DNA from 4 places in the Rhizobium sp. Leaf341 genome. Region 1 is predicted to be linked to each of the others. Evidence: predicted binding sites of a transcription regulator. Region 1 holds the regulator's gene; each other region holds the start of a gene.

The links. Region 1 encodes LexA, which represses DNA repair genes until DNA is damaged. Its sites were predicted from a motif close to TGTTCNNNNTGTGTTCNG; they were not measured.
Region 2: the regulator LexA is predicted to act here: its motif matches at 1,941-1,958, upstream of ASG03_RS02420 (energy-coupling factor ABC transporter ATP-binding protein).
Region 3: the regulator LexA is predicted to act here: its motif matches at 5,078-5,095, upstream of ASG03_RS17055 (ribonuclease T2 family protein).
Region 4: the regulator LexA is predicted to act here: its motif matches at 2,571-2,588, upstream of ASG03_RS08525 (ImuA family protein).

What each region holds. Positions count from the first base shown of each region.
Region 1 is NZ_LMPE01000015.1:8,939-16,690, reverse strand. It holds gene uvrA (excinuclease ABC subunit UvrA) at 1-2,761, opposite strand, end outside; gene ASG03_RS15015 (single-stranded DNA-binding protein) at 3,093-3,629, shown strand; gene lexA (transcriptional repressor LexA) at 3,890-4,606, shown strand; gene ASG03_RS15005 (hypothetical protein) at 4,935-5,174, shown strand; gene ASG03_RS15000 (hypothetical protein) at 5,424-5,711, opposite strand; tRNA gene ASG03_RS14990 (tRNA-Cys) at 6,401-6,474, opposite strand; tRNA gene ASG03_RS14985 (tRNA-Ser) at 7,240-7,329, opposite strand; gene ASG03_RS14980 (hypothetical protein) at 7,519-7,752, shown strand, end outside.
Region 2 is NZ_LMPE01000003.1:156,060-163,811, reverse strand. It holds gene ASG03_RS02430 (biotin transporter BioY) at 1-483, opposite strand, end outside; gene ASG03_RS02425 (energy-coupling factor transporter transmembrane component T family protein) at 519-1,124, opposite strand; gene ASG03_RS02420 (energy-coupling factor ABC transporter ATP-binding protein) at 1,118-1,798, opposite strand; gene ASG03_RS02415 (winged helix-turn-helix domain-containing protein) at 1,964-3,208, shown strand; gene ASG03_RS02410 (nucleotidyltransferase family protein) at 3,328-3,678, shown strand; gene ASG03_RS02405 (HepT-like ribonuclease domain-containing protein) at 3,720-4,046, shown strand; gene ribB (3,4-dihydroxy-2-butanone-4-phosphate synthase) at 4,139-5,239, opposite strand; gene aroC (chorismate synthase) at 5,340-6,437, opposite strand; gene ASG03_RS02390 (bifunctional diguanylate cyclase/phosphodiesterase) at 6,569-7,752, opposite strand, start outside.
Region 3 is NZ_LMPE01000015.1:490,575-498,326, reverse strand. It holds gene ASG03_RS17080 (NAD(P)/FAD-dependent oxidoreductase) at 1-825, opposite strand, end outside; gene ASG03_RS17075 (L,D-transpeptidase family protein) at 1,000-2,391, opposite strand; gene ASG03_RS17070 (DUF4432 family protein) at 2,617-3,477, shown strand; gene ASG03_RS17065 (TIGR01244 family sulfur transferase) at 3,550-3,891, shown strand; gene ASG03_RS17060 (alpha/beta fold hydrolase) at 4,001-4,960, opposite strand; gene ASG03_RS17055 (ribonuclease T2 family protein) at 5,216-6,211, shown strand; gene ettA (energy-dependent translational throttle protein EttA) at 6,363-7,752, shown strand, end outside.
Region 4 is NZ_LMPE01000005.1:270,940-278,691, reverse strand. It holds gene ASG03_RS08540 (hypothetical protein) at 1-409, opposite strand, end outside; gene ASG03_RS08535 (magnesium and cobalt transport protein CorA) at 473-1,438, opposite strand; gene ASG03_RS08530 (SOS response-associated peptidase) at 1,603-2,322, opposite strand; gene ASG03_RS08525 (ImuA family protein) at 2,653-3,405, shown strand; gene ASG03_RS08520 (Y-family DNA polymerase) at 3,326-4,837, shown strand; gene ASG03_RS08515 (error-prone DNA polymerase) at 4,848-7,752, shown strand, end outside.

The DNA of each region.
Region 1 (7,752 bases):
AGTCGGCTGTCTTGATGACCTCCAGATTATGCTCGATCACGACGACCGAATTGCCCTGGTTGACGAGCTCGTGCAGCAGCTCGAGCAGCTTGGCGACGTCGTGGAAGTGCAGCCCCGTCGTCGGCTCGTCCAGAATGTACAGCGTGCGCCCCGTCGAGCGCTTGGACAGCTCCTTGGCCAGCTTGACGCGCTGCGCTTCGCCGCCCGACAGCGTATTGGCCTGCTGGCCCACCTTGATGTAGCCGAGGCCGACCTCGTTGAGCGTGACCAGCTTGTCGCGCACGGCCGGCACGGCCGCGAAGAATTCCACGCCCTCCTCGACCGTCATATCCAGAACGTCCGCGATCGACTTGCCCTTGAAGGTGACGTCGAGCGTTTCGCGGTTGTAGCGCTTACCATGGCAGACATCGCAGGTGACGTAGACGTCCGGGAGGAAGTGCATCTCGATCTTGATGACGCCGTCGCCTTGGCAGGCCTCGCAGCGACCGCCCTTCACGTTGAACGAGAAACGTCCCGGCTGATAGCCGCGGGCTTTTGCCTCCGGCAGCCCCGAAAACCAGTCGCGTATCGGTGTGAAGGCGCCGGTATAGGTCGCCGGGTTCGAGCGCGGTGTCCGGCCGATCGGTGACTGGTCGATATCGATGACCTTGTCGATATGTTCGAACCCGTCGATGCGATCATGGTCGGCCGGAATTTCACGCGCGCCCATCACGCGTCGCGCAGCCGACTTGTAGAGCGTCTCGATGAGGAAGGTGGATTTGCCGCCCCCGGAAACACCCGTTACCGCGGTGAAGACGCCCAGCGGAATCGACGCGGTGACGTTCTTCAGATTGTTGCCCCGCGCGCCGACGACGGTCAGTTCCTTCTTTTTCTTCGGCTTCCGCCGCTCGGCAGGCACGGAAACCGAGAGATCGCCCGACAGATACTTCCCCGTCAGAGACGTGGGATGATCGATGATCTCCTGCGGCGTGCCGGAAGCGACGACCTGACCGCCATGGATGCCGGCGGCCGGACCGATATCGACCACATAGTCGGCGGTCAGGATGGCATCCTCGTCGTGCTCGACGACGATGACGGTATTGCCGATGTCGCGCAGATGCCGCAACGTATCGAGCAGCCGCGCATTGTCGCGCTGGTGGAGGCCGATCGATGGCTCATCGAGGACATAGAGAACGCCTGTCAGGCCCGATCCGATCTGCGAGGCGAGCCGGATACGCTGGCTTTCGCCGCCCGAAAGCGTGCCCGAATTTCGCGAGAGGCTGAGGTAATCCAGCCCGACATCGTTCAGGAAGCGCAGACGATCGCGGATCTCCTTGAGAATCCGGACGGCAATCTCGTTCTGCTTCTCGGTCAGCCGCGCGGGAAGATCCTCGAACCAGTCGCGCGCGACGCGGATCGACATGTTGGTCACCTCGCCGATATGCAACCGGTCGATCTTGACGGCCAGGGCCTCGGGCTTCAGACGGAAACCCTTGCAGGCCGGGCAGGGGGCCGCCGACATGTAGCGTTCGATCTCCTCGCGCGCCCAAGCCGATTCGGTTTCCTTCCAGCGCCGTTCAAGATTCGGCACGATGCCTTCGAAGGTCTTGGTGGTGTTGTAGGACCGCGCGCCGTCGGCATATTGGAACACGATCTTCTCGTCCGTTCCCCGCAGGATCGCCGTCTTGGCAGCGTCCGAAAGGTCGGCCCAGGTATTGCTCAGCTTGAAGCCGAACGTCTTGCCGAGGGCCTCCAGCGTCTGATTGTAATAAGGAGAGGACGATTTCGCCCACGGCGCGATGGCGCCGTTTTTCAGCGTGCGGTCATGCTCCGGCACGATCAGGGCTTCGTCGATCTTCTGCTGGCTGCCAAGGCCGTCGCAGGTGGGGCAGGCGCCGAACGGATTGTTGAAGGAGAACAGGCGCGGCTCGATCTCCGAGATCGTGAAACCCGACACAGGGCAGGCAAACTTCTCGGAAAAGAGCACCCGTTCGTGCGTCTCGTTCAGCGACTTGTTGGCCGAGCCGCCGGCCGACGTCTCCTTCTCGGGCAGGGGCTTGTCGGCGAACTCGGCGATGGCCAATCCATCCGCCAGCCGCAGCGACGTCTCGAGACTGTCGGCGAGCCGTGCGGCAATGTCGCCGCGAACGACCAGGCGATCGACGACCACGTCGATATCGTGCTTGTACTTCTTGTCCAGCGCCGGCACGTCCGCAATTTCGTAGAACTGGCCGTCGACCTTCACACGCTGGAAGCCCTTCTTCATCAGCTCGGCGAGCTCTTTCTTGTACTCCCCCTTCCGGCCCCGGATCATCGGCGCGAGGATGTAGAGGCGGGCACCTTCCTCCATTGCCAGGATCCGGTCGACCATCTGGCTGACCGTCTGGCTTTCGATCGGCAGGCCGGTCGCCGGTGAATAGGGAACGCCGACGCGCGCGAAGAGCAGCCGCATGTAGTCGTAGATTTCCGTCACCGTCCCCACGGTGGAACGCGGATTCTTGGACGTCGTCTTCTGCTCGATCGAGATCGCCGGCGAGAGGCCCTCGATCAGATCCACATCCGGCTTCTGCATCATTTCAAGGAACTGGCGCGCGTAGGCCGAGAGGCTCTCGACATAGCGGCGCTGCCCCTCCGCATAGATGGTATCGAATGCGAGCGACGATTTTCCCGACCCCGAAAGGCCGGTCATCACGATCAGCTTGTTGCGCGGGAGGTCTAGATCAACCCCCTTGAGATTGTGCTCCCGCGCACCGCGGATCGAAATGGTCTTGAATTCGCTCATGGTAGGATGCTCTGTGTGGGGACGAAGCCATTACTTAAGATCGATACTTCATATGTCGAGCCGGCGTCGCGCGAAACCGAAATTCCACGCTGAAGCAATCCGCCGGACGGATGGCGGCCGGAAGGGAACGCGCGGTCCGTCTTGCGAACCCGCACGACCCGTCTGGCGCGTCGCTCGATTGACAGGATCATAGCGAACACCTAGAACAAATAAAGAACAAATTTGCAAACTGTGGATTGCCGCCGGCCGGGGGCGAAAAGCCACGTCGAAAAGCGTAGGCTTCCGGCACACTGCGGATGGTCGAGCCGCGTTCAGGAGACAGGACAAAGAGATGGCTGGTAGCGTAAACAAGGTGATCCTCATCGGAAATGTCGGTGCGGACCCGGAAATCCGGCGGACGCAGGACGGCAAGCCGATTGCCAACCTGCGCATCGCCACCTCCGAAAGCTGGCGGGACAGGAATTCCGGCGAGCGGCGCGAGAAGACCGAATGGCACACGGTTGTCGTCTTCAACGAGGGTCTCTGCAAAGTCGTCGAACAGTATGTGAAGAAGGGCGCGAAGCTTTACCTCGAAGGCGCGTTGCAGACACGCAAGTGGCAGGACAAGGACGGCAACGACCGTTATTCCACCGAAGTGGTGCTCCAGGGCTTCAATTCGACGCTGACCATGCTGGACGGACGTGACGGCGGCGGCGGCGGTGGAGGCGGCGGAAGCCGCGGTGGCGCCGATTACGGCGGCAGCAGCGGCCCGAACTATGGCGACGACTACGACCGTCCGGCGTCGTCTTCCAGCGGCCGGTCCGGCGGGGGTGCCGGCGGATCTAGCGGTGGTTTCTCGCGGGATCTGGACGACGATATTCCGTTCTGATTCCGTTTCCGATTATCACGATCGAACAGTTTTCGCCGTTGCGAATGTCTTCGCGACGGCGTTTCTGTATGATGCTTGGCCTCTGCGCGATCGAGAGATCGTATCGTGCCAGAAGCGCCTCCAAACCAAGAAAAAAGCTGATGGAAATAGCGGGAAGCGAGCCGACGACAGTTGAGTTAGGCGGAATGGGACTTGCAGAACACATGAGGAACATATAACACTGTTCTTGCTTTGTTTCGTGACTCTGGAGTCGATTGATCATGCTGACCCGCAAGCAACAAGAATTGCTGATTTTCATTCATGAGCGCATGAAGGAATCGGGTGTCCCGCCGTCGTTCGACGAGATGAAGGATGCCCTCGAGCTGGCATCCAAGTCCGGCATCCATCGTCTCATCACGGCGCTCGAGGAGCGGGGTTTCATCCGGCGTCTGCCGAACAGGGCGCGCGCGCTGGAGGTGATCAAATTGCCGGACGCCTATCTCGCGTCCACTCCGCCGAAGCGCGGCTTTACGCCCAGCGTCATCCAGGGAAGCCGTCCGGCTCCCGCTTCGGAGACACCGCTGACGCCGCCGTTGGCGGTGGGAAACGACAACAGCGTATCGGTTCCTGTCATGGGCCGCATCGCGGCGGGGGTTCCGATCTCCGCCATTCAGAACAACACGCATGACATTGCCGTACCCGCCTTCATGCTGGGCAGCGGCGAACATTACGCCCTGGAGGTCCGCGGGGACTCCATGGTGGATGCCGGTATTCTCGATGGCGACACCGTGATCATTCGGAACGCCAACAGCGCGAGCCCCGGTGAGATCGTCGTTGCGCTGGTCGATGACGAAGAGGCGACCTTGAAGCGCTTCCGACGCAAAGGAGCGTCCGTGGCCCTGGAAGCAGCAAATCCCGCCTATGAGACCCGCATTTTCGGACCGGACCGTGTCAAGGTTCAAGGAAAGCTTGTCGGCTTGATTCGCCGCTATCAGTAAAATCCACGCACACCTGACCGCACCACGTCGGACAGAAATCGGCGACCGGTATCGCTGACCGAGCAAGATGGCCGCTGGTGCGATGGGTTCGCTCCCGGTCGTCGTGTCGCGAAAGCGCGCGCGTGATGTTGTGCGTGCGGTTTCGTCTCGCGTCCTTGGTCGTATGAACGTTCCACGGGATCAGGCTAGCAGTTGCGTTTCGGTACGTGGTGGCCAAAGCCTGTCGCCGAGCGACAGTGCCGTTCTCCTATCGATTGAGTCGTGTGACGGGACTGTGGAACCGGTTGCAGGCGGCCGCGTTAACCGTCCGAATGCTGCGGAGACCGAGATGCCGGGAACAACGGAAAGTTTTGAAGTCCTGGTCTTCGATGTGAACGAGGGCGAGGTCTCTCAGTCACGCGAACCGATCATGGCCGAAAGTGCCGACGCTGCACGGCAGTTGGCGGGTCGGCTGGCGGAAACGCACGCCGGGACGATTGCCCTCTCCAGGCGCGGACGCGTGGCGATCGGAGAGTGCGAGCCATCCGTCGTTCTGGAACAGCACGGTCGGATCGGTGATTTCGACTGAGAAGGCCGACCTCGCGGCCCCACTTTTTCCGCGCTTTTGCGCAAAGGATCATGTCTATGAGAATGATTTTCGTCGGGATGCTTGCATCCGTCCTCAGTATCCTCGTGATCAAATATGCCAACAACGACCTTGGCAACAGTGTCCCGATGACCACCGTCGGAGCAGCCAGCTCCCTCTAACAGAGACGCCAGGCTGCTCCGGAGTGCCGGAAAGGCCGCGCAAGCATGGCGCGGCGCGACCAGACCTCGGTCACTCGTGGATCGTGTAGGATCCCATCTCGCAGAGGTTCTGTTTGTCTTCCGTCGTTGCGAGGTTCGATCCCTCTTCGAACTCGAACCGCATGTCATAATCGCAAACATCGCGACCATCTGCGATCGTCAGTTCGATGGTCTCGCCCGGATTGAGAACCTGCTCGCCGAATACGTCACCTTCCCATTCGCTGACGCCGACGGGCGACGTGTAGAACCGCGTGAGGACGGATTGCGTGCCGTTTTTGAGCGAGAAGACGAGATCTTCCGCTTGTGCCGTTCCGGACATCAAAATCGTGCCCAAAACAAGCGCGCCTGTCAGCCGTGCCAGTGTCAACATTGTGTTTATCCCCCCAAGGAATCTCTGTGGCGTCCGTTCGTGGACGCTAAATGAAGAATAGCGATGGCTTAAGCGGGTTCAACGGGAATCTGACGCCTGCCACCGATTTAACGGCGTGTAACCTACGCGGAGTGATCCCTAGGGATTTCAAGGCGATGATGCGGGAAAGATGCACTGAACGGCAAAGGGGAGAGAGGCGCACCCTCGTCACGGCGGCCGCAGCTGCCTGAGGCGACGGCTCTGTCGTTACCATTGGAAAATTTGGACGGCCGCCGTAACCTCGTGGCAGCGACGTGACGTCAATCTGTCGCCCGACCCCGCTCTAGAACCAGCGGCAGTCGCGTCCGAGGTCCTTCTGACAGAAGTCGAAACATCCGTCCACTCCCCATCACCGCCATATGCAGTGCTCGCCCTGGACGATGTTGCTCGGGATAAGTATCTCCGTCATCATGAAGCTTCAAATGGCTAGGTTGATCAAGGTGCGGCCTTGGGGCTACGCCACTGCGCAACACGACGTTCACCGGGAGAGCGACATCAGCCAACCGGAGCTCGCCAGGGTAACCGCTGAACCTCAAGATTGCCGCGCCTGTGGAAAACAGGTTGCTTGATCAGACAGATAGGGGAGAAGCGGGTGAGAATGGAGGCCTCGCCCGGAATTGAACCGGGGTGCAAGGATTTGCAGTCCTCTGCGTCACCACTCCGCCACGAGGCCTCTTAGGGTCGATCAACGAGCCGTGGCCAGCGTTTAGAATCATCCCAGACGAAGCGCAAGAGGAGGGGCCTGCTTTTCCAACTTTTCTTGGGACCAGCAGCCACAGGATCGCGGAAGGGGCGCCACTGCGTCCGTCTGTCGGTCAAGCCTTTCGAAACCGATGCAGGAATGGCCCCGAAAAAATTAGGACGACGGTCTCCGTCCTAAGCCGCACCTGTCGCGTAGCGTTGGGTCGCCCGAAGAGGTTCGGAGATTTCGGAGGCCTAGGTCTGCCAAGAGGATGCGTCGCGCGGGTGATCTGTGAACATGACGCCCTCAGGGCTGCCCGCCACGCTTGATGAAGATGACCGCGACCCCTCCGCGAACCACTCTAACGCCGGCGTCACTCGGTCGGGTATAATGGTTGCGCTTCCGACGCCTTTCGGCGGGCCTCAGCATAGCGCGTCTGGAACCCGAATAAAGCCGTTGCCAGACCCGAGGGATCGTTTCCGCTGCCATCAAAATTTCATGGCGTGCGTTCGCTATCACTGAACAATCTCCAAAAAGCCGCGGTAGGGTTCCAGCCCAAAACCTCCGGCTTTTCCAGGCTCGTAGCGTTCAATGCATAGGTCGAACGCCAATTCTTACCTACAACAGTGAACCGAATATTTTGTAACACGTCTGCAGTTGCAGCACTCTTGCAGGATATGTTGACAATGTTGCAGCGGGTCCAGCCAAGGCGGCGAAATTCGTCAACCAATTTTGATAAGCTATAACATAGGCTTGTGGCGGAAGAGGTGGGATTCGAACCCACGGTACGGTCTCCCGCACGCCGGTTTTCAAGACCGGTTCCTTAAACCACTCGGACACTCTTCCGGATGCGCGCATGCGAGGGTTTCACCGGATTAGCGGCTCACGGCGGGATCGTCAACTCGGCTTCGCGCTGGGTCTCGGCAATGTCATGCGCGCGGACCGCGCGGCGCGAGCGCTCGTGGCGGTCCATGGAACAAAAATCAGTCGGGCGGGTTCCAGCGAGTAGATCAATCGTAACGATGGAGATGAGCAATGCGGAACGTCTTGACGATCTCGGCTCTCGTTCTTGGTGTTGCTTTGTCGCAGCCGGCCGTTGCTGCACTCGGCACTCCGGGGGCAAAGGATTATGATGAAATCGCGTTGGCGGGCCTCTCGTTCGCGACGCCTGTGAACGGCGAGGCCTATGAACAGCGGGCCGAGGTCTGCGTGCCGCCGGAAGAACAGTATATTCCCTCCTTCGTGCGCGATCCCGGCGGTCGCATCGTC
Region 2 (7,752 bases), on a different contig from region 1:
GCCGGGCAGGAAGACGGCGTTTGCCGAGAGCGCGGCCAGGAAGTCCATGCCCGTGCTGCGGGCGAGCCAGATCGTGCCCATGAGATAGACGACGCCGATGCCGCCGATCATCGAGGCCAGCAGAAAGCCGGCGATCTGGTGCACGCCGGCCTGGCCCTCGCGCACGATCCGCTCGGCGATCAGGCCGGTGACGAAGGTGCCGACGACCCAGCCCGCGATGTAGCCGGCCGTCGGGCCGGCCAGGATGGCAAGGCCGCCGCGACCGCCCGAAAGCACGGGCAGGCCGACGGCCACCATGAGAATGAGGAGGAGATAGGCGAGCGCGCCGCGCTTGGCGCCGATGATGCAGCCGGCCAGCATGACGCCCATGGACTGGGCGGTGATGGGCACCGGCACGAAGGCGAGCGTGATCGGCGGGATGATGCCGAGAACGACGATGACGGCCGTAAACAGGGCGATGAGAACCAGGTCGCGTGTGGACATTGTCCCTCCTTTCACAAAGGTCTTATGGACGCGAATTACTGACGGCGCAGACCGCGTGCGTCAATGGCCATGGCGATCATGTCCGCATCTTTCAGCGTCAGGATGATCATTGGCGCCAGCATCCGCAGCGGACGCACCGGCAGGCCCCGCGCCGCATGCGATTCCCGCAGGCTTTCGTAGCGCAGGGCGATGTCGGGCACGAAGCGCAGCACCAGTCCGAGCGCCAGCCCGATATCGGCGGCATTGACGAGGCCCAGCCGCTCGAACGGCCGCATGAGGACGGTCACCTCTTCCATGACATCCCCCGTCTCGCTCGACGCGGTAACGGCCGCAGCCAGGAGGATGAGCGTGGCAAAGCGCAGAAAGGTGGCGAGGCCGGCGAGCGGCGTTTCGAAAATGCCCGTGGCGAGCGCCACCAGCGCGACGGAGACGAGCGGCCAGGCAAGCCGCGACGCTGCGTCGCGCGGCGCGATCCCGACGCTGGCAAAGACGAGCGCCGCCAGCGCCGCGGCGCCGCCGAGGAGGAGAGGGCTTTCGGTGACGAAGATCGCCAGGCTGGCGACAAACAGGCCGGCAAGCTTGATCCGCACGGACAGCCTGTGAAGCGGCGTGCTGCCCTCGACATGCAGGCTCTTCAGCACAGGGCCACCGCCTCATAGGCCTTGACCACGTCGACCGGTGCGCCGTCGGCGATCAGCCGGCCCTCATGGAACAGGAGCACGCGTGCAAAGCTTTCGATCAGCGACAGATCGTGGCTGACGACGATGGCGGCTTCCGGAAGGCCCGCCAGCGTGTCGATCACCCGCTTCCGGTTCTTCAGGTCCAGCTGGTTGGTCGGCTCGTCGAGAATAAGGATGTCGGGCTCCGTCACCAGCACGCTCGCCATGGCGACCAGCTGCGTCTCGCCGCCCGAAAGCGCATGCACCCGCCGCCGCGCCAGATGCGCGATGTCGAAGCGCGCAAGAACGGCCTCGACGCGGGCGGCAACCGCGGACGTGGCAAGGCCGCGGCTCTTCAGCCCGAGCGCGATATCGTCCGCCACGATCGGCAGGATCAGCTGGTTCTGCGGGTTCTGGAAGATAAAGCCGACCTTGGACAGAACGGCCGGACCGTCCTCGACCGTGTCGAGCCCGTTCACGGTCACGCGGCCCCGGCTCGGCTTGACGAGCCCGTTGATCGCCCGCACGAAGGTCGTCTTGCCCGATCCGTTGAGCCCGATCACCCCAATCCGCCGCTCGGTCAGCGTCAGGTCGAGCGGCTGCAGCGCAACGGTGTCGCCATAGCGCACACTGCAATCGGCAAAGCGGATCTCCAATTCCCTCTCCTCGGCTCTGACAGCGAATGGCCGGTTCATAGGCCAAAGCGAGGGAAAGGCAAGCCCGGGTAGCGGGGTTCGGGGGATCGCAGATGGCGTGTTCGGGCGCTGTTGCCGGTTCTGCCGGCAGTTGATTCTTTGTCAGAACAAAGCATGATCAAAGCCATGACGATTCTCCTCTCCAATCGCGACGCCCGCCGCATCTTCCTCAACCGGCAAGGCCTGGCCTCGCCGCCCAACCGGGCGCTGGGCAAGGACGGCCTGCTCGATCTCATCACGCGCATCGGCTTCGTGCAGGTCGACAGCATCTCCACGGTGGAGCGCGCCCACCACATGATCCTGCATGCCCGCAACCAGACCTACCGGCCGGAGCATCTGACGGCGCTTCTCGAAAAGGATGGCGCGCTGTTCGAGCACTGGACCCATGATGCCTCGATCATCCCGAGCGCCTTCTTCGTCTACTGGAAGCATCGCTTTGCCCGCGAACGGGAGACGCTGGTCGAGCGCTGGCGCAAATGGCGGGAAGCGGGGTTCGAGGATGCCTTCGACGAGACGTTGCGGCAGATCACCGAGACCGGCCCCGTGCTTGCCCGCGACTTCAAATACGAGGACCGCACCTCCGGCGGCTGGTGGAACTGGCACCCCTCCAAGACCGCGCTCGAATATCTCTGGCGCACCGGCACGCTGGCCATCGCCGGTCGCGACAGTTTCCAGAAGATCTACGATCTTACCGAACGCGTCATCCCCGAGGTGTACCGCACGTCCGAGGTGGATCGGGAAAGCTTCGTCGACTGGTGCTGCCGGGCGGCGCTCGAGCGCCTCGGCTTCGCCACCCATGGGGAGCTCGCCGCCTTCTTCGCGCTGATCACGCCGGACGATGCGCGGCAGTGGGTGCTGGCGCATGCGCACGAGCTGCAGCCGGTGGTCATCGAGCCCGCCGACGGCAGCCGCCCGCGCGCCGCCCATGCCCTGGCCGGCTTCCCCGACACGCTCGGTCATCTCGACGAGCCGCCGGCGCGCCTGCGCGTCCTCAGCCCGTTCGATCCGCTGCTCAGAGACCGCGCCCGCACCGAGCGCCTGTTCGGCTTTTCCTACCGCATCGAGATCTTCGTCCCGGAGCCCAAGCGCCAATACGGCTACTACGTCTTCCCGCTGCTCGAAGGCGACCGCCTCGTCGGCCGCATCGACATGAAGGCGAACCGCAAGGCCGGCGTGCTGGAGGTCAAGCGCGTGTGGTGGGAGCCCGGCATTCGCCGGTCCGCCGCCCGCGATGCCCGCCTCGACGCCGAGCTCGCCCGCATCGCCCGCTTCGCCGGCGTCGAACAGGTGGTATGGCTCGACGGGGCCAGAAACCCCGGCGGGGCCAGAGACCTCGACGGGAAAATTCAGCCGGAGGAACGAGGGCGGTGACCTCGAGCAGAGGGCAGGGGAGACGCACGACGGCCGGAACGGCGGCTGTGTATTTCAGCATTCCCTGTTGAAAGGGTCTTGCGATTTGGCTAGGATAGGCCGGAGAACGAGGATCTGACATGACGCCGGCCGCTGCCATCGAGAAACACCGGGACGCGGTCCATGCGCTGGTTCGTCGTTTCGACCTGTCCAACCCGCGGCTCGTCGGCGCGGCGGGTGAAAACCTCGACGCTGACAGCGAGTCCGGCAGGGAAGCCGGCAGGGAGATCGACGGAGAGACAGACAGAGAGACCGACAGGGGCGAACTCGAATTTCTCGTCGACGACCGCCCCGGCACCACCCTCTTCGACATCGGCGGCCTTCAGGTCGCGCTGGAGGATCTGCTCGGGATGCCGGTGTCGGTGATGACGTCGGGCGGGTTGCCGGAGAGCCTGCGAACGAAGGTCCTGAAGGAAGCCATGCCTGTATGAGTGCGAGACGTGCCGTTCTGCATCTGCAGGAGATGCAAGACATGGCTGACTGGGCCTGTCGATTCTGCCACGGCATGGATCGCGAGCAGTTTCTGGAAGACCAGAAAACCCGTCAGGCGTGCCTCTTCACCCTCCTGATCATCGGCGATTGCGCCGCGCGCATTCTCCAGGAGCATCGTTCCTTTGCCGAGAGATTTCCCGGCATACCCTGGCCGAACATGAAGGGCATGCGAAACCACATCGTCCGTGGCTTCGCCACGCTCAATGTCGACACGATCTGGGCGACGCTCGAGCATGCCGTCCCCGCCCTGATGATCATGCTGCCCGATGCAATCGCGGAGGCCGAGACCGAGGATAACGGCATTTGAGGTTCCTCTGATGCCAGCAACTGAGGCCCTCGTCTGATGCCGGCATCTGAGGCCCCGGTCTGATCCCGGCCGGCGTCTCCCGGAGCGAGCTCTTAGAGGAGGATCGTTTCCGAGATCTCGATCCCGAAGCCTTCCAGTCCGACATAATGGCGTTCGCGGGTCGACAGGAGCTTGATGGACGAGATGCCGAGGTCCTTCAGGATCTGGGCGCCGAGACCGATCTCGAGCCATTCGCTGTCGCGGGCCTGCGCCTCGCTGTGGCCTTCCCGATCCTGCAGCGTCTTGCGCGCCGTCTGCGAGGCGCCGACGCCGACCGAGCCTTCACGCAGATAGACCACGACGCCGCGACCGCTGTCGGAGATGCGCTTCAGGATCCGGTCGAGCTGACGCTCCTTGCCGAAGACATCCGCCCCGACATTTTCGAGATGCAGGCGCACCGGAATGTCGACGCCGTCGCGAATGTCGCCGAACACCACCGCGAGGTGCTGCATCGGATCCCAGGGCAGCGCGAAGGCGTGGCCCTTGGCCATGCCGTAGGGCGTATCGATATCGAAGACCGCGCCGCGGTGGATCAGCGTTTCCTTGCGCTGGCGATAGGCGATGAGATCGGCGACCGAGAGCTGCTTGAGGCCGTGCGCCTGTGCGAAAGCCGCGACATCCGGTCCGCGCATCACCGTGCCGTTGTCGTTGACGAGTTCCGAGATCACGCCGATCTGGGGCAGGCTCGCAAGCTTGCAGAGATCGACCGCGGCTTCGGTATGGCCCGAGCGCATCAGCACGCCGCCTTCGCGCGACACCAGCGGGAAGATATGGCCCGGGCGGACGAAATCGGAGGCGCCGGCATTGGGATTGGCAAGGTTGCGCACGGTCAGGGTCCGGTCGTCGGCCGAAATGCCGGTCGTCGTGCCATGCTTGAAGTCGACGCTGACCGTGAAGGCCGTCGTATGGGCGCTGTCGTTGTCGGCCACCATCGCGTTGAGGTTGAGGCGCTTGGCCTCTTCCTTGGGCATGGGGGCGCAGACGATGCCGGAGGTATGGCGCACGATGAAGGCCATCTTCTCGGCCGTGCAGTGAACGGCGGCCACGATGAGGTCGCCCTCGTTCTCGCGGCCGTCATCATCGGTGACGACGACGATTTCGCCGGCTTCGAACGCCCGGATGGCATCGACGACGCGCTTCTGATCGAAGGACATGGGTGGGATCCTCTTCTGACAGGCGGCCGCTCGGGCCTCTTGGTCTCACAAAGTCGGCAAGGCCGACGTCTCTAAATTCTGCCGGCCGTGCCGACATTGCTCAATCAAGGCGCCCGGTCTGGCCCCGGTCGCGCAGATAGTGGTCCGCGATCGCGCAGGCGACCATGGCTTCGCCGATCGGCACGGCGCGGATGCCGACGCAGGGATCGTGGCGGCCCTTGGTGCGCACGTCCACCTCCTGGCCGTCCGCATCGATCGAGCGCCGCTCGGTGAGGATCGAGGAGGTCGGCTTGATGGCGAACCGGGCGATGACCGGCTGTCCGGTCGAGATGCCGCCGAGAATGCCGCCGGCGTGATTGGACAGGAACACCGGCTTGCCGTCCGGTCCGATCCGCATCTCGTCGGCATTTTCCTCGCCGGTGATGCTGGCCGCCTCGAACCCGTTGCCGATCTCGACGCCCTTGACGGCGTTGATCGACATCAGGTTGGCGGCGATGTCCTGGTCGAGCTTCGCATAGATCGGCGCTCCGATGCCGGCCGGCACGCCCTCGGCCACGACCTCGATGATCGCGCCGACCGACGAGCCCGCCTTGCGGATGCCGTCGAGATAGTCTTCCCAGACCGGAACGATGGCGGGGTCCGGCGCGAAGAACGGATTGTTGCCGACTTCCGACCAGTCCCAGTTCGCCCGGTTGATGCGATGCTGGCCGATCTGCACGAGCGCCGCGCGCACGGTGAGGCCCGGCACCACGCGCCGCGCCAGCCCGCCGGCCGCCACGCGCGCCGCCGTCTCGCGCGCCGACGAACGTCCGCCGCCGCGATAGTCGCGAATGCCGTATTTGACGTCATAGGTATAGTCGGCATGGCCCGGGCGGTAGCGCCGCGCGATATCGCCGTAGTCCTTGGAGCGCTGGTCGGTGTTCTCGATCAGCATCGAGATCGGCGTGCCGGTGGTGACCAGCGTCTCGCCGTCCGCGTCCGGCATCACGCCGGACAGCACGCGCACCAGGTCGTCCTCACGGCGCTGAGTCACGAAGCGCGACTGGCCGGGCTTGCGCTTGTCCATCCAGGCCTGCAGTTCCGGCAGCGTGAAGCGAATGCCCGGAGGGCACCCGTCCACGACGCAACCGAGCGCCGTGCCGTGGCTTTCGCCCCATGTCGTGACGCGAAAGAGATGACCGAACGTATTATGCGACATGCTGCGGCAACCATTGTCTGCTGCGGGCGGCCCCGACTGGCGGCACCCGTTCTTGCGCGGACACTCTTACTGCATAAGTTGCCGGGCGGAAACGCTTTGCGCAGAAAAACACGGCGTCGCCCGGGGGCCGGTCAGGATGCGAGCTGCCACTGGGTGGCCGCGGCTCGGGCCAGCGCGTCGGCGGGTACGGGTTTGGAGAAGGCATAGCCCTGCAGGATGTCGCAGCCGAGCACGGCCAGCATTTCGGCATGCGCCAGCGTCTCCACCCCTTCCGCCACGATTCCGATGCCGAGCGACCGTCCGATGTCGATGATGGCGCGCACCAGCGCCTGCTCGCGCGGGGAGCCGATGATGGGCGAGACGAGCTGCCGGTCGATCTTCAGGCGTTTCGGCCGGATCTTCAGGAGGCTGACGATCGAGGTGTGACCGGTGCCGAAATCATCGAGCTCGACATCGATGCCGAGGGCGGCGATGCCGGCGAGGTTGGCGGTGATGATCGCATCGTCGCCATCGAGGAAGATGGCCTCGACCAGCTCGAAACAGAGTTGCCCCGGCTGGAAGGCGAGGCCGGTCAGGGAGGCGAGCAGCGTCTCGTCGCTCAGCCGGCGGGCGGACACGTTGACCGAGATCCGGGGAACGGTGATGCCGGCAGCGGTCCACAGCATCATGTCCGTCAGGGCGCGCTCCATGACGATCTTGTCGAGCGTTGCGACGACGTTCAGGTCCTCCGCGATCGAGAGAAACCTGTCCGGCGTCAGGACGCCTTCGCGCGGGTGGTTCCAGCGGATCAGCGCCTCGACGCCGCAGAGCTCCAGCGTTTCGGCGGTGAACTGCGGCTGGTACCAGGCCGTAAACTCACCCTTCTCGATGCCCTCAAGGATCTCGTCGGCGATGCGTTTGCTGTTGACGATCTCGCTTTGGAGCGCCTCGCTGAAGAACTCGAAGCGGTTGCGGCCCTTCTCCTTGGCGCGGTAGAGCGCGATGTCGGCATTGACGAGCAGCCGGCGGAGATCGGCGTCGGCCCCCCGGCTGACGGCAATGCCGATGCTGACGCCGAATCGGCAGACGAAGCCTTGGTAATCCACCGGTTGCCGCATCTGGGCAATGATGCGGTCGGACAGCGCTTCCAGCTGGCCGGGCCAGGGATCGGCCACAAGCACGATGAATTCGTCGCCGCCGATCCGCGCAACCAGATCGTCAGCGCCGGCCTCCGTCTTCAGCACCTTCGAGGCGTGCATCAGCATGGCGTCGCCCGCGGCATGTCCGAGCGTGTCGTTGATCTGCTTGAAGCGGTCGAGATCGAGATGCAGCAGCG
Region 3 (7,752 bases), 480 kb from region 1:
GGCCGAAAGCGGCTTCGTGGCGAACTGGAAATACGGAAGAATCGTCAGTTCCGTGGCGGACGCCTGCCAGGGCATCCCCTCGACCAGCGTCCCATAGGCATTGGTGGCCAGCACGACCTTCGGTGCGGTGACGCTGCCGGCCGGGGTCTTCAGCACCCAGTTGGCCCCGGTCCGGGTGGCCTCCTGAAGGGGCGTTTCCGTGAAGAGACGGACGCCGGCCTTGACACCCGCATGCGCCAGCCCGTGGGCATAGGCCAAAGGCTGGATCGTGCCGGCGCGGCGGTCGAGAAGGCCGCCCGCAAAACCTTCGGCACCGGTCAGCCGGTGGGCCTGGTCCTTGTCGAGCAGTTCGACTGGCGCGCCGAACGCGGCCCATTGCGCCTGCCGGTCCGTGATGTCCGACAGGCCCTCGGCGCCCACCGCCATATGCAGCGTGCCGTGGCGCACCGCCTCGCACGGGATGTCGTGGCGCTCGACCAGATCAAAGACGAGAGAGGGGCCATCGCCAAGGGCGTGCAGCAGGCGCTCGCCCGGCTCTTTTCCGAGCGTGGCGATCAGGTCTGCCGGCTTCGTCCACATGCCCGCATTGACAAGGCCGACATTGCGGCCCGACCCACCGAAGCCGATCATCCGGGCCTCGATGAGGACGACGTCGGCGCCCTGTTCCGCGAGATGCAGGGCCGTCGAGAGCCCCGTGAAACCGCCGCCGACAATGGCGACGTCCGCTGTCACATGCGTCTCGAGAGAAGCGGTCTGCGGCGGGGGCGGCGCGGTCGCATGCCAGAGGTTCGGCCCGATCTTGTAACGCGCGCGTTCGTCCGCCATGCGGGCATCCTTGTTGTGTCCAGAGCTCTGCTGCGCAGAGATAGCCGATCTTGGTCTCCGACGCCTCATGACAATCGCAGATGACGTGATGAGCCGCGACAATGCCCCGGGGTTTGCGACCGCGGCTCTACCCTGCCGTCTCGCAGCGCGATCGAGCCATCCCCGTGTCGACGATCAGTCGAGGAACTCCACCGTGGTGCCGACGCTTACCATCTTCGCGAGTTCCGTCGCATCCCAGTTGGTCAGTCGCACGCAGCCATGGCTCTGGGTCTTGCCGATCTTGGACGGCTCGGGCGTCCCGTGGATGCCGTAGGTCGGCTTCGACAGCGCGATCCAGACCGTACCCACGGGGCCGTTCGGGCCCGGCTGCAAGGTGAGGACCTTGTCGTTCTCGCCTTGCTTGAAGTTGATCTTCGGATTGTAGGTATAGCCCGGATTGAGCGCGATCCGATCGACCTGCACGGTGCCGGACGGCGACGGCGTGTCCGATGAGCCGATCGTTGCCGGATAGGCAGCGATCAACGCGCCCGATTCGTCGTAGGCGAAGACCTGCTTCCGCGGCTTGTCTGCGACGATGCGCGTGACCTTGCCGGTCTTCGGCTCGCCCGGATTGATCACCTTGATGATGGTGCCGGGAATGGTGAAATCGACCCCGGGGTTCAGTTCGCGCAGATAGGCTTCGTCCATGTGGAAGCGCTCGCCGAGCATTTCCGTGGTCGAGGTGAAGGACATGTGCGGAAGCAGGGCCTTGTGCGCATAGTCTTCCGGGATCTCCGCGACATAGGGACCCGCGGCGTCGGCGGCCGTGATGGTGTAGGTCGTGATGGCGAGGCCGCCGCTCAAGCGCAGGCGTTCAAGGATGTCTTCCGTGTTGTTCGGGTCGAGCGTTTCGCCGGTCGCCTGCTGCCAGGCCTCGATCGCCTTGGTGACGTTCGAGCCGTTCTTGCCGTCGATGACGCCGGGCGAAAAACCTTCGCGATCGAGAAACACCTGCAGGGCGGTGATTTCCGCACTGGACTTGCGGGTGATCGTGGCTGCGCGGGGCAGGGTGGTGCCCTGCGAGGCCGGAGGCTGTTCGGGTGGCAGGGCGGCCATGTCGTTTTCGTCGGGGAGCGTTTCGTCTGCGGCGGGAAGATCGCCACGCTCCACGCCCGGCGGCACGAAATTGCGGTAATCCGGAACGCCGTTTGCGCCGTCACGCCCGCGGACATAGGGCCGGTCGCGATCGGCTTCATCGCCGAAGGTGCCGTTGCCGTAGACCCGCTCCCTCCGGGGGCGACCGCCGAAGGCCTCGTCGCCATAGGGTTCGGCGCCATAGGAATCGGGCGCGGCGCGGCGGCGTCCCGCGTTGGCGCCACGCGATCCCATCACGGTGGCGACGATATTGCCCCAATTGTCCACGAGGACCGTGCGGCCTCTGGCATCGCGCATCACGCGGACCTCGCCGTTTTCAGGGACGTAGTCGAGAACATCCCCCTGCGGCGTCACCAGGACCTGATCGGGCGACAGCACGATGCGGGACTGGGCCGCAGCCGGCGTGGAAGCCGGCCCGAGGCTCGCCGCCATGAGGGCGGCCAGAAGAAGGGAGGAGATGCGTCTCGGAGCGATCGTCACGTGAATACCTGTTGATAGGCGGGAACCTGTTGATGGGCGGGCCGTCCCGCGAGCTACAAGCGGAATGGGACGTTAATATGAAAAGCCTGAATTCAACGTTAAAGAACTGCTAACCATGTGTGGGTGCGCCGTCCAAGGCGCGATCGGCACGGGATGGCGCCTTGGGAAGGGGAGACGATGCGACTGGACGACAGCCATGGAGGGCAGGTGGTCACACTGCTGCTCGATCCTGCCTCCGCCATGGATGTGGCGGCACTGGTCATCGACGGGACAGACCTCTCGCCGGGAGATGCGATCCCGTCCGACGGGGATCCGCGCATCGATCAGGCGTTAAAGGGTTTTCTTTTCACCTGCGGTCCGGATCATATCCGGCATCCCGAGCCCACGGACGGCGGAGGGCGCTATCCGCTTCACGGTTCGCTGTCGGGGACGCCGGTCGACCGGACCCCGTGGGAGGCGAGCGACACCACGTGCCGGGCGATGGTCGATATCGCCTTGGCCGATGGCGGCAAGGCCCGGCTCGATCGCCGCTGGTCGATAAAGCAGGGATCGGTTCATCTTCGGGATCGGGTCGAGAATATCGGCGACAGGCCGTTTCCGCCCATGTGGATGTATCACATCAATATTGCGGGACGCTTCTTTGATGATCAGACCCGCATCAGCGGCGCCATGATTCCGAACGGAGCCATGACCTGGCGATTCGGCGACGGCGAAAGCGCGCATGTTCTGTTTCCGGCCGGCGCGGTGTCCCTTGGCCCGGACGGCTGGGCGAAGATGCGGGTCGGCCCGTTTGCGGCGCTTGCGAACCGCTCGCTCGACATATCCTTCAAAACCGACGGACTGCCGTTTCTCCAGATGTGGCGTTGCCAGAGGGACGCCGCCGACGTGGTCAGCATCGAGCCGGTGTCGCACCGGATCGCCAAGCGCTCCGAGCTGTCGCAGAGCGGCGCGCTCGTCCTGCTCATGCCGGGTGCGGCGATCGCGTATGAGCTGATGTTCGGCCTTGTCGATGCGGCCGGGGCGGACCGGGCTGATTGACCTGCGCGGCAAAGGCGTCCTACATCGTCGGCAACGAAGCTTGCGGCACGCCGCGCGTCGAGGAGAACCTGCATGGACGACATCCGCCCGATCAATGACGAATATTCCGTAACCGGCCAGATCACGGCCGCCGACCTCGACCAAATCAAGGCGCTCGGCTTCAAGTCGATCGTCTGCCACCGTCCGGACCACGAGCAGCCGGGCCAGCCGGACTATGCCGAGATCGAGCAGCGCGCCCACGCCCTCGGCATCGAAACGATGCATATCCCCGTCGGCCCCGCCGGCGTGACGGCCGAAGCCGTTCACAAGATGGTCGACGCGCTCGACACGTTCCAGCGCCCGATGCTCGGCTATTGCCGTTCCGGCGCGCGCTCGACCGCCGTCTATCAGCAGACCCAGCACATCCGCGGATAAGAGTGCGCCGAGCGCCGCTCTGCCTGCCCGGCTCCGCCGTCCTGAAGCCGCCCGAGCCGGGCGATCGCCTGGATCCTGGAGCCGCACATGTGCGGACCGATACAGACGATCAGGTGCCGACGGAGGGACGCCCGATGACACCGAGGCACCAGACGGAGAACGCCTGGATGGCGCGTTCCCGGACCGTGTCCTTCAGCGTGTCGTGGCGGGCCCCCGGATAGATCATCGTGGTGACCCTCTGCAGGCCCGCTTTCTTCATCCGGGCCTGGAGCCAGACGGTCGCCTTGCCCTTCTTGGTGACGGGGTCCTCTCCGCCGCCCACAAGGTTCACGGGCATTTGCGGCGGCAGCCGGCGAAGGCGATCGAGCTCTCCGCCCGCAAAGCACATGCGGAGCATTTCGACCCATAGCGAGACCGTAATGTCGAAACCGCAAAGGGGATCCGCGATGTAAGCGTCCACCTCTGCGGGATTGCGCGACAGCCAGTCGAAATCCGTCCGGCGATGCGCAACGGAGCGTGCCCACTCGCCGAAGGTGAAGCGGGCGATCAGCGGGCTCGGCACGTCCGATCCCTTCAGCATCCTCTCGATCGCCAGCACGCGCTGCCCGAGACGACCGAGCAGGCCGGGATGGAAGTTCGAGTTCCAGATCGCGAGGCCGTCGTACAGTTCCGGATCGCGTTCCGCGGCATTCAGGGCAACCAGGCCGCCCATGGAATGCCCGAAGAGGATGATCGGAAGACCAGGGTGCTCGGATGCGGCCTCGTTCCTGACGGCCGCCACGTCCGTCAGCACCGCATCGACGCCGCCATCGGGCGCAAATCTTCCTTGCAGTTCCGCCGGAGAACGCGTCGCGCCATGCCCTCGATGATCATGCACATAGACAGCAAAACCCTGTGCCGCCATGGACCGGGCGAAGTCGATATAACGTCGTCCATGCTCGGCCACGCCGTGGTTGACCAGCAGCACACCGCGCGTCGGCGTCGTCGCCGGCAGATGATAGACGGCGAGATCCGCACCCGACGGGCTGGCAAGCCGCCTGTCCTCGAATGCCACGATCGATCCCTCCATAAACTGCCTCCCGTGCACTATCCCGCCGCGCCGCCGCGATGTCAATATGAGCGTTTTCTAAAAAAATACACCTCGTACCGACTCCGTGCTTGCAATATTCGTTATTTAGACCTTAATTGATCACGTTTTGTTCTGGAGGTCGAGATGATGTCGTCAGGTGTTCGCGCTGGTTTGTCTGCGTCGTTTCCAAGGTCGAGGCCTCTCGATCCGTGGTCCTGTCTCGGTCGTTCGCTCCGCTGCCTCGCATTTGCCCTGATGCTAGCAAGCGCGGCGGGCGGTGCGCAAGCGGGGGATGTCGCGGCTGTCGCGCTCACGTCCGTTGCGGCGGATGCGTCCCTCTCCCGTCCGGGCGTCGCGCACGACGCGCCCGGTTCCCCGGGCAACGCGGTGCGCACGGCCTCCTCCGCGCCGGCCGATCCCGCCACCGTTCAGGACCGCAGAAAGCGCAAGCCCGAAGCGGGACGCACCGGCCAGGTTCTCGGGCTCAGCTGGTTGCCTGCCTTTTGCGAGATCAAGGCCCGTCGTCCGGAATGTGTGGGTCAGACCTCCGGGCGCACCGATGCGACAGAACTCACGCTCGCCGGCCTCTGGCCGGTCCGCAACAGCTTCTGCAAGGTCTCCGACGCTCTTCGAATGCAGGATCGCAGGCATGACTGGCTGGCTTTGCCGGAGGTGCCGCTTTCGGCCGACGTCGGCGCGAGGCTTGCCTCCGCCATGCCGGGGGTCGCTTCCGGGCTTGACCGGCATCTGTGGCTGCGAAGCGGGAGCTGCCAGACGCTCGAACCCGAGGCGTATTTCTCTCTGCAGATCCGGCTGCTCGAGGCGGTGAACCGGTCTGCCGTCGGCGCGCTGTTTCGCAACCGGATCGGGCAGGAGATCCACGAGTCCGAGGTGAGGGCCGCGTTCGACACCGATTTTGCAGCCGGCGCAGGGCAGCGTGTGCGTCTCCAATGCCGCAAGATCGGGGATCGGACGCTGGTGACGGGGCTGACGATCGGGCTCTCCCCGACGATGACCGACGCCTCGGATTTCGCCGCGGCCATCCTTGGCGCCGCACCGATCGCCTCGCGCTGCAGCGTCGGTCTGGTCGATGCCGCCGGTCAACCGTCTGCACCGCGTCCGGCAGCGGCGGGGGCTGCGGCTGGGAAGGCGGGTTCGAAGGAGAGGGCCAGGAAGACGGGATCCGAGACGACGGGAACCGAAGAGGAACCAAGCGACGACGCATCGGATGCTGCGATCGGGCGCCCTTAAGGTTGCCGAACCGCGACGTGTTTCGGTTGACGTCGTGCGGGCGCTCCAATTCCGCATCGGGGTGGAAATGACGGCCGGTGTCATTGCTCCCCCGGCGCAATTCGCCTACATAGCGGGCCAAATTCCAATTCCCGCGGAGCATTGATCGAGCATGGCGCGTCAATTCATCTATCACATGGCCGGGCTGAACAAGGCCTACGGCACGAAGAAGGTTCTGGAGAACGTCCATCTCTCCTTCTACCCCGATGCGAAGATCGGTATTCTCGGACCGAACGGGGCCGGCAAGTCGACCGTCCTGCGCATCATGGCCGGTCTCGACAAGGAATATACCGGCGAAGCCTGGCTCGCCGAGGGCGCGACGCTCGGCTATCTGCCGCAGGAGCCGCAGCTCAATCCGGACAAGGATGTGCTCGGCAACGTCATGGAGGGCGTCGCCCACAAGACGGCCGTGCTCGAGCGCTACAACGAACTGATGATGAACTACTCCGACGAGACGGCCGACGAAGGCGCGCGTCTGCAGGACGTCATCGACAGTCAGAACCTCTGGGATCTCGACAGCCAGGTCGAGATGGCCATGGATGCGCTGCGCTGCCCGCCGGCAGACGCCGACGTCACCGCATTGTCGGGTGGTGAGCGCCGTCGCGTCGCACTCTGCAAGCTCCTCCTGTCGCAGCCGGACCTTCTGCTCCTCGACGAACCGACCAACCACCTGGATGCCGAGACGATCGCCTGGCTCGAAAAGCACCTGCGGGAATACCCGGGTGCCGTCATGATGATCACCCACGACCGCTACTTCCTCGACAATGTCACGGGCTGGATACTCGAACTCGACCGCGGTCGCGGCATTCCCTACGAGGGCAATTATTCCGCCTATCTGCAGTCCAAGGCCAAGCGTCTTGCGCAGGAAGGCCGCGAAGACGTCGCCAAGCAGAAGGCGCTGTCCCGCGAGCAGGAATGGATCGCCTCCAGCCCCCGCGCGCGTCAAGCCAAGTCGAAGGCACGTATTCGCGCCTATGACGAGTTGGTGGAAGCAGCGGAAAACCGCAAGCCCGGCGAAGCACAGATCGTCATCCCGGTCGGTGAACGGCTGGGTCAGGTCGTCATCGAGGCCGAGAACCTGTCGAAGAGCTATGGCGACCGCCTGCTGATCGACAACCTGACGTTCAAGCTTCCCCCGGGCGGCATCGTCGGCGTCATCGGCCCGAACGGCGCCGGCAAGACGACCCTGTTCCGCATGATCACGGGTCAGGAAACGCCGGATACGGGCAAGATCACCGTCGGGGAGACGGTCGATCTCGGTTATGTCGACCAGAGCCGCGACTCGCTCGGTGGCGACAAGACCGTCTGGGAGGAAATCTCCGGCGGCAACGACATCATCAAGCTCGGCAAGTACGACATGAACAGCCGCGCCTATTGCGGTGCGTTCAACTTCAAGGGCGGGGACCAGCAGCAGAAGGTCGGCTCGCTGTCGGGCGGTCAAAGAAACCGCGTCCATCTCGCCAAGATGCTGAAGGACGGCGGCAACGTCATCCTGCTCGACG
Region 4 (7,752 bases), on a different contig from region 1:
TTTTGGGATCGAAGACATGAAAGGTGATCTTCTTTGCACGGCCTGCCAATCGGACTGTTCTCGTTCCCGCACTTGGAAGGCGACCGTCTCCAAGCCAGCGGTGCCTTTCCCCCGGCTTGATCGTCAGGATGTCCTGGATCTCGCGCGGGATCACCGGGAGGCCTTCAATGCCTATCATTGCTGCAGATATAATGCCCGCTGCTGCATTGAACTCAGATTTCGCGCTGGCCGGCATAGCCAGGACAAGCTCTCCGGCCTCCAGAGTGATCAGTTTCTTCGACGATGCCGGCAGTCGGGCCCGCATCTCCAGAAGAATGCCATGCGCGCGAACGGATGAACCGAGCGTCGCCGCTGACGGCAACGTCCAGGATTTCAGGAGTTCGACATCATCTTGTTCGAGCTTCGGCATGACAGTGAGATGGGTCCCCGATCCGTCCAAGTCAACGCAGCGGGACTGAGCCAATAGCAGTGGCTACAACCAGCCAGCGCGCCTAAAGCGCGCGTAAAGGATACCGCACAGCGTCGCTATCACGATCAGCACGACGTAGTAGCCATAGCGTGTGGTGAGTTCGGGCATATTCTGGAAGTTCATGCCGTAGATGCCGGCAATGGCGGTCGGCACCGCAAGGATAGCAGCCCAAGCTGCCAATTGCCGCGTGATCGTCCCTTGCCGCTGTTGCTCCAGAAGGTTTGAGGCCTCAAAGACGGATGTCATGATTTCGCGCAGGCCTCCAACCATGCCCTCTACCCGACGGAGGTGGTCGTGAACATCCTTGAAGAAGGGGCGTGCATTATCATCGACACAGGGAAGTTCGAGATGACCGAGCTTTCCTACAACTTCGGACATGGGCCCGAGCACGCGCTGGAACCGGATGACCTGCCGTCGCATGCGGAAGATCCGTCGGATCTGCTCGGGCTGCAGCAACGAAACCAGAATATGTTTCTCAAGTTCCAGGACCTTGTCTTCCAGCGTCTCGACCATTGGAAGATAGCCGTCCACGACAAAATCTATGATGCCGTGAAGGACATAGTCGGGTCCGTGGGCGAGAAGCCGGGGTGACTGCTCCAACTGATCCCTAAGTGCCTTATGCGAACGCGCCGACCCATGCCTGACAGATACGAGGTGGTGTTTGCCAACGAAGATGCAGGTCTCGCCGTAGGCGATCTTGTCGCCATCCAGGTGGGCAGTTTTGACGACCACGAAGAGCTGCTCACCGTAGACATCGACCTTCGGAACCTGCTTGCCGTTTAATGCATCCTCAACTGCGAGAGCATGCAGACCAAACATGGTCTTTAGACATGACAACTCCCCAGGGGTTGGATCGGTGATCCCAACCCAAACGAATGTCCCGTCTTCGGGTTGGTGGAGTTGCTCCACAAGCGGCACGTCCACCTCGCGTTTGCCGTCACGGTAGAGGTAGGAGGCGACGACTGTCATGAATGGTACCGCTGCGTGTTGAGGTCGGTCACGAGATAGGGGATCAGCGGCAGAATAGCCATTGGTATCGCAGCCGGTCTCGCAGGTTCCGTTGTGCTTTCTAATCGGCGAAGGCACGTGCTCGTGGCTCCTCCCGCGCTACCGAATGATCAGCAACTTGAATGCTAGGCCGTCACGAGGCAAACCAGCCGGTCATCCGGCAGGGCACGCTGCAGCGCCTTCGCCTCAGCCCAGGGCAAGGTCAGCCACGCCTCGACCTCGTCGGGTGTCGTCAGGATCACCGGCATCGCCTTCGGATGGATCGGGCCAACGACCGCGTTGGGCGGACAGGTAAGGAACGCATAGTAGTCGGCGGTGATCAGCCCTTCCTTGACCTTGCGCACACTCGTCCAGTCCTTGACCCAGATGCCGGCGAAGAACATCAGCGGCTCACTCGCGTCGCCCGCAAACCAGGCATTCGGCGTGCGATCGCCTTCTACCTTGGCGGCCGGGTTCGGCTCGGCAAAGCGGGTGAGGGGCACCACGCAGCGGTTCTCGACGCCCAGCCAGCGCGTCCAGTGGCGACTTGCGGTGTTGCGCACATTGGTCGTGCCACCGTCCGGCTCCTGTTTGAGGAGCGCGTCGAAGTCCACGTCCTTGCCCTTGGCCCGCAGCTTGTCCGCCCGCTTGGTCGCGGCCTCGTACAGCGCCTGGCTTGAGCTCGGCATGCCCCATCGCACCGACGCGAGCTCGCGCGCCCCGTCGGCTGCATTGCGCACGATCGGCGCCATCCGATCGGGGTAGACATCCAGCGACGGCTCCATGTTGCCGATGATGTCACGGGCAGCATTGGCAAAGGCGCGGATCGCTTCCTGGTTCGTCGTGATGTTGTAGAGGTTGCACATCTGTTGCTTCCCTTGGGAACGGCTGGTCGAGAGGCCGGGTCGGACGATCCTAGCATGCGGACGCGATTTTGCGAGCAACCACCCCTGTGGAAGGTTGCGGCGATGCGTCCTCCACAGGCCGGTGCATTTCCTGTTGATGATCCGGCTGTGGCTCGCGACTTACCATTCTGAATCAAAAGCGGAATCCTTGGGCTCGCTTCTCGTCCGACTATTTTCCTATTCACGGCGGACTTGACTCCTATCCCGAAAAGAACAAGTCATGAACATCAACTTCGTAAGCGGCATGATGCCGCGCTTGTAACCCGCAAAACCGAGAGGAGTGCGTGATCGATGACGGCTGCCCGCGCACAGGTTCTCACCGAGCTTCGCGACCGGATCGCAACGCTGGAGCGCAGCGTTCCGCGACAGGCCGGCTGGCTGCCGTTCGGTGTGGTGGCCATCGATGCCGTGCTGCCGGGCGGCGGTCTTGCCCGTGGCGCCCTGCACGAAATCGCCGGCGGCGGATCGGGCACGGTCGACGGTGCGGCGGCAGCCCTGTTTGCCGCGGGGATCGCGGCCCGCACGAAAGGCAAGGTCGTCTGGTGTCTCACCCGGCCGGACCTGTTCTTCCCGGCGCTCGCCCAGGTCGGCCTCGATGCCAATCGTGTCGTCTTCGTGGAAGTCGATCGCGAGGAGGATGTACTGGCGTCCATGGAGGAGGGCCTGTCGCATGGCGGTCTCGGTGCCGTGGTCGGCGAACTCGTGCGCCTGCCGATGACGGCCTCGCGCCGGCTCCAGCTTGCCGCCGAGAAGTCCGGCACGCTCGGCCTGGTGGTGCGGCGATGGCGACGTCAGACGGAGGCCAACGACTTCGGCCAGCCGACGGCATCCACCACGCGGTGGCGGGTCAGCGTGCTGCCGTCGGTGGCGCTGCCGGTTCCCGGTGTCGGCCGGCCGCAATGGTTCCTGGAGCTGATGCGGGTCAAGTCGGGAGAATGCGCGGAATTTACTGTCGGAGCCTGTGATGCCCAGGGTCGTATCCATCTATCTGCCGACGCTGCCGACCGATCGCATTCGTCGCGACGATCCGGATATTCCGCCTGAGCAGCCGGTGGTGGTGATCGCGCGCAGCGGCGCCAGGCGCTGGGTGTCGTCGGCGGATGCGGCAGCCGTGACCGCGGGCGTGCGCGTCGGCATGGCGGCGGCCAAGGCACAGGCTCTGTTCTGCGGGCTGATGATGGTGGATGCCGATCCCTCGGCCGACGCACGGGCGCTCGAGCGGTTGTCGCTCTGGGCGCTGAAGATCTACTCGCCCGTCGTTGCCGTGGATGGCACCGACGGCATCGTGCTCGACACGGAAGGCGCCGATCATCTCCAAGGCGGCGAGGCGATGATGATCTCGGGCATCGCCAACCGCTTCCGGCCAAAGGGCCTCACCGCACGCGTCGCCATCGCCGATACATGGGGGGCAGCCCACGCCTGTGCGCGTACCATCACGCGCGAAACGGTGATCGTGCCTGCGGGCCAGACAATAAAGGCCGTCGAGCGCCTGCCGATCTCGCGGCTGCGACTGCCCGAGAAGACCGTGTCCGATCTTCGCACGCTCGGCTTCCGCACGATCGGAGAACTCTCTGCAACACCACGTGCGCCGCTGGCGCTGCGCTTCGGCCCCGAGATCGGCCGCCGGCTCGACCAGATGTTCGGCCGCGTGTCCGAACCGATCGATCCGGTCCGTGACCCCGACCTCATCGTCGTCTCGCGCTCCTTTGCCGAGCCCATTGGCGCTGCCGAGACCATCGACAAATATGTTGGTCGTCTGGTCGTGGAACTCGTGGAGAAGCTGCAGGAGAGGGGTCTCGGCATCCGGCGTGCCGATCTCCTTGTCGAGACGGTGGACGGCACGAGGCAGGCGATCCGGGCCGGCACGGCAAAGCCCGCGCGCGACATCGCCTGGCTGACAAAGCTCTTCCGTGACCGCACCGAGAAGATCGAGCCGGGCTTCGGTATCGAAAAGCTGTCGCTGGCCGCTGTCATTGCCGAGCCGCTGGAGGAGACGCAGAGCGTGTCAACGCTTGTCGATGACACCGATCGCGACATCACGCCGTTGATCGACATCTTCGGCAATCGCGGCCACAGGGTCTATCGCTACGCCGCTGTTGCCAGCGACGTGCCGGAACGTAGCGTGCGCCGGATTGCTGCGGCCGCCGCCGATGTGCTGGAGTCATGGACGCTACACTGGCCGCGCCCGACGCGTCTTCTAGCGCACCCCGACCCCATCGACGTCATCGCGCTCCTGCCCGACCAGCCGCCGGTGTCCTTTACCTGGCGGGGCAAGCGGAGACGCGTCAGGCGGGCGGACGGGCCGGAACGTGTGTTCGGCGAGTGGTGGAAGCGCGACAGCGAGACTGCCGCCGTGCGCGATTACTTCACGCTGGAGGACGAGGCCGGCGAACGCTTCTGGGTGTTCCGCAGCGGCGACGGCGAGAACCTGGCCACCGGCTCGCACCGCTGGTTCCTGCACGGGATCTTCGCGTGAGGTACGCCGTATGAGATATGCCGAGCTCCAGGTCACCACTCACTTCTCCTTCCTGCGTGGTGCGTCCTCGGCAGAAGAGCTGTTTGCGACCGCCCATGCGCTTGGCATCGAGGCGCTGGGGATTGTCGATCGCAACTCGCTTGCTGGCATCGTGCGGGCGCTCGAGGCCTCGCGCACGACCGGCATCCGTCTCGTGGTCGGCTGCCGCCTCGATCTTGCGGACGGCATGTCGGTGCTTGTCTATCCGACCAACCGCGCCGCTTATTCCCGCCTGACCCGTCTTCTGACGCTCGGCAAGGGCAGGGGCGGCAAGGGCAACTGCATCCTGTCGTTCGAGGACCTCGAACTCTACGCCGAAGGCCTCATCGCCGTGCTCGTGCCCGATCTGCCTGACGAGACCTGCGCGGTGCAGCTCCGCAAGCTGTCGGGGGCCTTCAGCGACCGTGCCTATCTCGCGCTGTCGCTGCGCCGCCGGCCAAACGATCAGATGCGGCTGCATGAGCTGGAGATCCTTGCCCACCGCTACCGGGTGCGCACCGTGGTGACCAACGACGTGCTCTTCCACGAGCCGGGCCGTCGGCAACTCCAGGACATCGTCACCTGCATCCGCAACAACACGACCATCGATGAGGTCGGCTTCGAGCGGGAGCGCCATGCCGACCGCTACCTGAAGCCGCCGCATGAGATGGAGCGTCTGTTTCCGCGCCACCGCGAGGCGCTCGCTCGTACGATGGAGATCGTGTCCCGCTGCACCTTCAGCCTGGAAGAGCTAACCTACCAATATCCGGAAGAGGCGATCATTCCGGGCAAGACACCGCAAGAGTCCCTCGAGCACTATGTCTGGGAATGTATCCCAGACCGCTATCCGGAAGGTCTGCCACCAAGTGTCCTGAAAACCGTGCGCCATGAGCTCGATCTCATCCGCACCATGCGCTATGCGCCCTACTTCCTCACCGTCTTCTCGATCGTGCGTTTTGCCCGCTCGCAAGGCATCCTCTGCCAGGGACGGGGATCGGCTGCGAACTCCGCCGTCTGCTACATCCTCGGCATCACCTCGATCGATCCGGAGACTAACGATCTCCTGTTCGAGCGCTTCGTCAGCCAGGAGCGGGACGAGCCGCCGGATATCGATGTCGACTTCGAGCATGAGCGGCGCGAAGAGGTTATCCAGTGGATCTACAAGACCTACACGCATCAGAAGGCAGCGCTCTGTTCCACCGTCACGCGCTATAGGGCAAAGGGCGCGATCCGCGATGTCGGCAAGGCGCTGGGCCTGCCGGAGGATCTGATCAAGGCGCTGTCGTCGGGCATGTGGTCGTGGTCGGAGGCGGTTAGCGAGAGGAACGTCAAGGAGCTGAACCTCAATCCTGACGATCGGCGGCTGGTGCTGACGCTGTCGCTCGCCCAACAGCTCATGGGTGCGCCGCGACATCTCGGCCAGCATCCGGGTGGCTTCGTGCTGACCCATGATCGCCTGGATGATCTCGTGCCCATCGAGCCGGCGAGCATGGCCGACCGGCAGATCATCGAGTGGGACAAGGACGATGTCGAGGCGCTCAAGATGATGAAGGTCGACGTGCTCGCGCTTGGCATGCTCACCTGCATGTCCAAGGCCTTCGACCTCATCCGCGAGCACAAGCATGAAGACCTCGATCTCGGCAGCCTCCCTCAGGAGGATGCCGCGACCTATGCGATGATCCGCAAGGCCGACACGCTCGGCACCTTCCAGATCGAAAGCCGGGCGCAGATGGCCATGCTGCCGCGGCTCAAGCCCCGGACCTTCTATGATCTTGTCGTCCAGGTGGCGATCGTGCGGCCCGGCCCCATCCAGGGCGATATGGTGCATCCCTATCTCCGGCGCCGCGAGGGCAAGGAGAAGGTCGAGTACCCCACGCCCGAGCTCGAGTCCGTGCTCGGCAAGACGCTCGGCGTGCCGCTCTTCCAGGAAAGTGCCATGCGGGTCGCCATGGTCTGCGCAGGCTTTACGGGTGGTGAGGCCGACCAGTTGCGCAAGAGCATGGCGACCTTCAAGTTCACAGGCGGGGTCTCGCGCTTCAAGGACAAGCTGGTCTCGGGCATGGTCAGGAACGGCTACCCGCCGGAGTTCGCGGAAAAAACCTTCAGCCAGCTCGAAGGCTTCGGGTCCTACGGCTTTCCCGAAAGCCATGCCGCGTCCTTCGCGCTGATCGCCTACGCCTCCAGCTTCGTGAAGTGCCATCATCCCGACGCCTTCTGCGCGGCCCTCCTCAATTCCCAGCCGATGGGCTTCTATGCACCGGCACAGATCGTCGGTGACGCGCGTGCGCATGGTGTCGAAATCCGCCCGGTCTGCGTCAACCGCTCCCGCTGGGACTGCACGCTGGAGAAGGTGGCGGGCACCAAGATGCGGGCTGTGCGTCTGGGCATGCGGATAGTGCGGGGGCTCGCCGCTGCCGATGCCGCCCGGATCGTCGCCGCCCGCATGGACGATCCCTTCGAAAGCGTCAACGACATGTGGCGGCGCTCCGGCGTGCCGGCGGCCTCGCTCGTCGAGCTGGCGGAGGCAGATGCCTTTCTGCCGAGTCTGAAGCTTGAGCGCCGGGACGCGCTCTGGGCCATCAAGGCGCTGCGCGACGAGCCCCTGCCGCTGTTTGCCGCCGCGGCCGAGCGCGAGATGAAGGCGATTGCCGAACAGCAGGAGCCGGATGTGGCGCTGCGCCAGATGACGGAGGGGCACAATGTGGTCGAGGACTATGGCCATGTCGGCCTGACACTGCGCGAGCATCCGGTCGCGTTTCTGCGGAAAGAGCTTACCAAGCGCAGCATGGTTACTTGCGAGGAGGCCATGACGGGCAGGGACGGGCGCTGGGTCTACACGGCCGGCCTCGTGCTCGTCCGCCAGAAGCCGGGATCGGCGAAGGGCGTGATGTTCATCA